2 regions of the Advenella sp. EE-W14 genome follow, and region 1 is predicted to be linked to the other one. Evidence: predicted binding sites of a transcription regulator. Region 1 holds the regulator's gene; the other holds the start of a gene.
The links. Region 1 encodes HrcA, which represses chaperone genes, less so after heat shock. Its sites were predicted from a motif close to TTAGCACTCNNNNNNNNNGAGTGCTAA; they were not measured.
Positions count from the first base shown of each region.

Region 2: rpoH (RNA polymerase sigma factor RpoH) is a predicted target of HrcA. The motif match lies at 1,659-1,685, and genes of this name have one in related genera.

Region 1 covers NZ_JAAVNG010000013.1:17,228-20,894, forward strand. Annotated here, with positions in the region: gene grpE (nucleotide exchange factor GrpE) at 1-131, opposite strand, end outside; gene hemH (ferrochelatase) at 272-1,342, opposite strand; gene hrcA (heat-inducible transcriptional repressor HrcA) at 1,356-2,369, opposite strand; gene HCX92_RS12460 (NAD kinase) at 2,510-3,394, shown strand; gene recN (DNA repair protein RecN) at 3,415-3,667, shown strand, end outside.
Region 2 covers NZ_JAAVNG010000004.1:120,199-123,865, forward strand. Annotated here, with positions in the region: gene HCX92_RS01495 (OmpA family protein) at 1-441, shown strand, start outside; gene rpoH (RNA polymerase sigma factor RpoH) at 736-1,614, opposite strand; gene fghA (S-formylglutathione hydrolase) at 1,769-2,608, opposite strand; gene HCX92_RS01510 (hypothetical protein) at 2,729-3,430, shown strand; partial or broken gene HCX92_RS14840 (FGGY family carbohydrate kinase) at 3,550-3,667, shown strand, end outside.

The sequences.
Region 1 (3,667 bases):
GCCAGATTTTCTTCCATCAGTACGGTTTCTTCCAAGGTATCCTCTTGGCTTGCATCAGCTTGCTGCTCAACTTCTGGATTTTGCGGCTGTTCCGGATTTTGTGAGTTTTGAGGATTATTCTCTTGTGACATTCGGTTCTCCAAACATGGGTTTATATTCAATGCACCCTAGATTGAGGCAAATTCCGGTATTTCAAGAGGGGGTTTTCATAAAAAACGCCCGCACCCAAAACGTCCAAACCCAGCCAATGAGCGCCAGGCAGGGTCTATGGTTAGCGTATTGGACCTGACAGCGTTGGGCACCAGCCTTGCAGGTGACGCTTGACAATCCCGTCCAAACCATTCATCCACTCGTCGTCACTATTCAGGCAAGGAATATATCTGAACTGTTCGCCACCGGCTTGCTTGAAGGCGCTGGCACATTCAAGCTGGATTTCCTCCAGGGTTTCAAGGCAATCGGCCACAAAACCCGGACACATGACATCAACCCGCTTGACCCCTTGGGCGGGATAAGACTCAAGGGTGTCCTGTGTTGCCGGACCAAGCCATTTTTGCGCCCCGAAGCGGCTTTGAAAACTGAAGTCCAGTTCAACACCCTCATCGGCAAGCGCCTGTTTTAACAGATGAACCGTTCCCTCACAATCTTTGTAATAAGGATCTCCCTGATCGACACTGCTCTGTGGCAGACCATGAAAACTGAGCAATAGACGCTGCGGCTTGCCGTTCTCCTGCCAAAAAGCCCTGATCTTGGCAAGGAGCGCCATGATATAGCCGGGCTCATTGTAAAAACGCTTAATGAAGCGAAACTCGGGCTGATCACGAAAACCGGCCACGATACGGGCGATTTGATCCAGAATGGTAGCGGTGGTACTGGCTGCATATTGTGGATACATGGGCACCACCAGGATACGCTCACATTGTTGCTGACGCAGGCTTTCCATGGCCGTTTCCAGTGAAGGCCGGCCATAACGCATGGCCAGCTCCACGGGTATGTCCAGATCCTGGCGTGCAAAACCTTCGGCAAGCCGTCGGGCCTGGGCCTGACTGTAAACCAGCAAGGGCGAGCCGCCTTCCATCCAGACCTGCTGGTACTTATGCACCAGTTTTCTGGCGCGAAACGGAAGAATCGCCCCTCTTAAAATGGGTTGCCACAGCAAAGACGGCAGTTCGACCACCCGCTTGTCAGAAAGGAATTCAGCCAGATAGCGACGAATATCCGCAGCTGCGTAAGAAGAAGGAGTACCCAGATTAACCAGCAATACACCCGCTTTCATATCCTGATGGGGTTGGTTGACGATATTGTTCTGATCACGCTTTTTTTCAGGTTCAGGTATATTCTGCATAAAGTTATGGTTCTTAGTACTGGCTTAAGGCGTTGGATAGTAACCGGGCGGTTATATCGACAATGGGGATTACTCGATCATAGGACATTCTGCTGGGGCCGATCACCCCCAATGTGCCAATGATTTTACCATCGACCCCATAGGGAGCAGTTATGACCGAGACATTTTCCATAGGCACCAACCGGGAGTCACCGCCAATATAAATCTGGACGCCTTGTGAGCGGCTTGAAATATCGAGCAATTGGATCAATTCGCTTTTTTGCTCGAATAAATCAAACATTTTGCGCAAATAATTCATGTCAGCCGTCATGTCCGTCACATCCAGCAAACGACGTTCGCCCGAAATAAGTACGGTATCTTGTTCTGAAGTATCGGTGCCGGCATCTACCGCGGCCTGCATCAGCTGTGAAATATCCTCTTTCAGTTTCGCCAGTTCACGGGCCAGTTCAGTACGAACCACGTCAAAAGACTTGCCGGAAAAATGCTGGTTGAAAAAGTTGCCGGCCTCTAGCAGTTCTTGTTCGGCATAATCGCGGGTCGCGGAAATAATCCGGTTTTGCACATCACCATCGGGCGTAACAATAATTAGCAAGATGCGTTTTTCGGACAGGCGGATAAATTCGATATGACGAAAAACCTGGGAACGCTGCGGTGTTAAAACCACACCGGCAAACTGGGTCAAATTGGACACCAGCTCGGCCGCGGCATTCATGGCCTTGCCCGGAGAAGCGTGCAACAGGGCATCCTTGATTTCACTATTGATGTTTTCTGGCGACAAGGTCTGATAATGGCGAACAGCCAGCAGACGGTCTACAAACATACGGTAGCCCTTGGGCGTTGGCACCCGTCCTGCCGACGTATACGGACTTTGGATCAGACCCAGCTCTTCAAGGTCTGCCATGACATTGCGAATTGTGGCCGGAGAAAGCTCAAAGCGCTTTGACAGCGTGCGCGACCCGACCGGTTGCCCATCCTCGATATATTGTTCAATTAAAGCTTTCAGTAAAGCACTAGCGCGTTCATCCATATTGCGATATCTTATAAATTCACACTTACATGTATGATATTTTTTACCAGCGACACATTCGTAGTATTCAGGAACATGCTGAAATTACGGTCAAGATGTCGTAATATCCACATTTCACCTTATTGTATATTGTTTTTGACATGCATTTTTCAACCGTCGCACTAATTGGCCGATATCAGGATTCCGGTATGGATGCTCCCTTGCGGGCATTGTCAGAAGTCCTGACAAAGGCCGGGCGTTCCGTTCTGATAGAAAAAGAGACCGCCACCAATACAGGAGTCGCTGAACTGCCTGTTGCGACCATTGAAGAAATTGGCAGGCAGGCTGACCTGGTGATTGTGATGGGTGGAGACGGAACCATGCTGGGCGCCGCCCGCCAACTGGCCCCCTACGGTATTCCGCTCATTGGCATCAACCATGGCCGCCTGGGTTTCATTACAGACATACCGCTTCAAAACGCCCTGCAAGCCATCCAGTCCGTCCTGGACGGGCATTTCTCCCTGGAATCCCGCACGCTCCTTGAAGCCTCGGTGGTTCGGGATGGGCAAACCTTAACCACGGCACTGGCCCTGAATGATGTCGTCCTGAACCGCTCGGGCCGTAGCGGCATGATTGAAATCAGCGTGGAACTTGACGGCGAATTCATGTACAAGCAACGTGCTGACGGCCTGATTATTGCCACCCCAACCGGCTCGACCGCCTATTCCTTAAGCGCCAATGGCCCCATTTTGCACCCTGGTGTCAGTGCTTTCCTGCTGGTGCCGGTTGCCCCACAAACATTGTCCAATCGCCCCATTGTGATTCCAACCAGTGGCACCCTGAAACTTACGCTCACTGAAATCGGGCGTGCCGAAACGGGTGCCAGCGTGCACTTTGACATGCAAACCTGGTCAAACCTTCAATTGGGCGACCAGATTATCGTAAAAAAAGCCCAACACCAGATTCAGTTTTTGCACCCCAAAGGCCTTAGCTTTTTCTCAACCCTGCGCAAAAAACTGCACTGGAACATCATGCCCGAGTCTTGAAGACAAGGTTACACTCACTCATGCTGCATTCATTACACATTCGCGATTTTGTCATTGTTGATCAGGTGGATCTGCACTTTGACCAAGGTTTTACCGTTTTTTCAGGCGAGACCGGTGCCGGCAAATCCATCCTGATTGATGCGTTGGCGCTGGCACTTGGTGGCAGGGCCGAAACCTATTCCATTCGTGAGGGCGCCGATAAAACCGATATCAGCGCGGTTTTCGACTGCCCGGACTCCCTGCGTGACTGGCTGCAAGAGCAGGAAATGGATG
Region 2 (3,667 bases), on a different contig from region 1:
GAACCCCCTGAAAAAGTCGTTGAGCAGGCACGAAAAGTTACGCTTGAGGCTGACGGTCTGTTTGCATTTAATGGTTCTGGCATCAATGATTTACAGCAACGCGGTAAATTGCGTCTGGAAGCATTAAGCCAGGAAATTCGCAATCAACCAGGCGTCAAATCGGTGTTAATTATCGGTCATACCGATCGACTGGGTCCAGAGGCCTATAACCAAGTCTTGTCGGAAAAGCGTGCAAACAGCGTTGCCGGATATCTGGTGTCCAATGGCGTGCCATCTTCCCTCATTACCGTGCAAGGGCTTGGTGAGTCGCAACCATTGGTGCAATGTGAAGATGTTGGCAACCGTCAGGAACTTATCGCTTGTCTGGCGCCTAACCGCAGGGTTGAAGTGCTGGTGAATCTTGAGGCCAACCAGGACAATCTTGAGGGTAACCAGGGTTGAGTTCACACTCATAAAAAAAAGCACTTCATATGATGAAGTGCCTGAATCATCCGTTTCAAAGGGGGAGGGGAAAGAGGAGAAGCAGAAACGGATGCCAAGCCCCAAAGCCTGCATTGCACAGATATTCTCGGGGCCTATGGTGATTAGGCCTGTAGCACCTGTAATGGTTCAATTTAATCCCGGCTAAATTGTATCAATATGTATGTATTGAATATAAGCCAGGCGTATGAAAATTTAATGCCATGCTTTAAGGCAAGCATGGCATCAGGCAGTACAGCAATAGCGGGCAGGCAATTAATCGCTTAATGCCTTGCGCATTTTTTTCAGGGCTGCCGCCTCGATTTGCCGGATTCGCTCGGCCGATACTCCAAATTCCTCAGCCAGTTCATGCAAGGTGGCACCGCCCTCATCTTGCAGCCAGCGGGCTTCAATAATACGCCGGGCACGGGGATCAAGCAGTGAAAGTGCCTGGGTAATACCCGAGCTTTGCAGCGTGTCGTAGGCATGTTTTTCGATCACTGTGGTGGGCTCGTGGTTGCCCTCGTCTGACAGGTAAGAAATGGGGGCGAATTCGTCATCATCATCGGTTTGTGATTCAAACGACATATCGCGGCCTGAAAGACGGACCTCCATTTCGCTCACATCCTCTGGGCGGACATTCAGTTTGGCGGCAATGCCTTCAATGTGTTCCGGATCAAGAGTTTGGCCATCGGGACGCATGCTGCGCAAGTTGAAAAACAGCTTGCGTTGGGCTTTGGTGGTGGCAATTTTTACCATGCGCCAGTTACGGATGATGTACTCATGGATTTCCGCCTTGATCCAATGAACGGCAAAGGAAACCAGACGTACACCACGGGAAACATCAAAACGTTTGACCGCTTTCATCAGGCCGATATTGCCTTCCTGGATAAGGTCGGCATGAGGCAGACCGTAGCCCAGATATTGACGGGAAATAGACACCACCAGACGAAGGTGCGACATGATCAGGTCACGGGCTGCATCAAGATTGCCTTCTTTTTGCAGTTGTTCAGCCAAACTCTTTTCCTGTTCCGCGGACAGAACAGGTAAACGGTTCACTGCACTAATGTATGCGTCGATGGTGCCCAATGCTCCGGGGTTGGAGATGGCCATGGCAACATTGGGGTTTGACAGTGCAAGCGTTTGATTTGACATAGATTTTGTTTGACTCCGTTGAAATAATATTTTCGTTGTATATATTAGCACTCAATTGAAAAGAGTGCTAATGAGATGCCGGAATCAGGAAAAAGTTCCTGATTCAATGCATTCAATGCATTTAAGACGACGGTTTTTCGGCTGAAAATCTGTCTTAAAGACGCTCGGCATGAAAACGGATATGGTCTTCCATGAACGTAGAAATGAAATAATAACCGTGATCGTATTGCGCGTGACGACGCAGGACCAACGACTGCTTGGCCTGTTCACATGCTGCTTCGAAGGCGTCAGGGTGCAACTGCTCTTGCAGGAAACTGTCTTTCAGGCCCTGATCTATCAGGATCCCCTTAGGAAAAGGATTGTGCAGGGTCTGCATCAGGCAGGAGGCGTCATACGCTTCCCACTGGGTCTTGTCATTGCCCAAATAGCGGGAGAAGGCTTTTTGTCCCCAAGGACATTTGACTGGTGCGGCTACCGGGGCAAAAGCGGAGACGGATTTGAACAGTTGGGGGTTTTTCAGGGCCAGCACCAGGGCACCGTGGCCGCCCATCGAGTGTCCGAAAATACCAATCCGGTCTTTGGCGGCACCCAATGATTCGGCAATTGCATAAAGTTCTTTGGTAATGTAGCTGTACATCCGGTAATTTTTATTCCAGCCGGGCTCGGTCGCGTCCAGATAAAAGCCGGCCCCGGTGCCAAAATCCCAGTGTTCGTCCTCTCCCTCTATACCGGCTCCTCTTGGGCTGGTGTCCGGGGCAATCAGCATGATGCCGTGTTCAGCCGCGTAACGCTGGGCACCACCTTTGATCATGAAGGTTTCTTCGGTGCAGGTCAGGCCGGCCAGGTAAAACAGGGCAGGCAAGGCGCCATTTTCGGCCTGGCGGGGGATAAATACGGAAAAGCGCATAGGCAGTCCGATTTCACTGGACTGGTGTTGGTAAAAGCGCTGTACCCCGTCAAAACAGGCATGTTCGCTGATAATTTCAAGATTCATGTCGTTGACCTCAGAAAATGGGTGGAAGAAAAACAAGTTCACTTAAACACAAAGATTGTACCTGTAGTAGCGCCGGTTTTTCGCTACAATTTGTCTTGTCTATTCTTTGATTGAGCTACCATGGCCCGACTTCCCCGCCTGTATGCCCCACGCATAGCACAATTGGTTCATGCAAGGCTTGTTCATTCTTTCAATACAGCCCCCGATGCGGGAAAACTCATGAATCAGGTTCAGGCCTGGCTGGCCGATCTGGTGAATGTGCATAAAGTGGCCTTGCATGGCTGGACGCTGGTTGATGACAGCATCCTCTTGCTTGCAACACCTGAAAACGAACAGGGTATTTCCCGTGTCATGCAGTCGTTAGGCAGAAACCTGGCGGCCTCGTTGCGATCCGGGCCTGTTTTTCAGGGCCGATACCGTTCTGCCCTGCTTGAGCCCGGGCAGTGGGTGCTGCCAGCCATGGTTTGGATGGAGTCCTTTACCAGTCGCGAGAAAGGCATGGATGCGCCCGAGTTGTGGCCTTGGTCCTCGGCGGGTATTCATACCGGTGCCAGTCTGGGCTCGGTGGCCTGGTTGAGCGATCATGAGGATTATTGGCAGACTGGCAATACCCCATTTGACCGTCAGGCCCGATATCGGGAAATGTTCCACCACGGTTTGTCCATGAATGAAAGTGCCAGGATTGCCGCTGCCCTGGCGGGACAATGGGCGCTGGGTAGCGAGTCATTCCTGGCGTCGCTCTCAGGCAGTGCCAGTCGACGTGTCAGCCCTGGTAAGCGTGGTCGTCCAAGAAAAATCCAGCCCGAATCCGAAGAGACATAAAGGCCTGTTCATTGAACGCTTCTGCTCGTTTGTCATTCTTCTTTATTGTCCTGTTCAAGCTTAATGTTGGAAACGATATACTGTCCAGACATAAAGAATGAAAAATGAAAAGGATGGATATGGACTATTTACTGGCCCTTGACCAGGGAACTTCAAGTTCGCGCAGTATTCTGTTTGACCGGCATGGCAATATTGTCGCCATGGCGCAGCAGGAGTTTCCCCAGTATTATCCGCAAT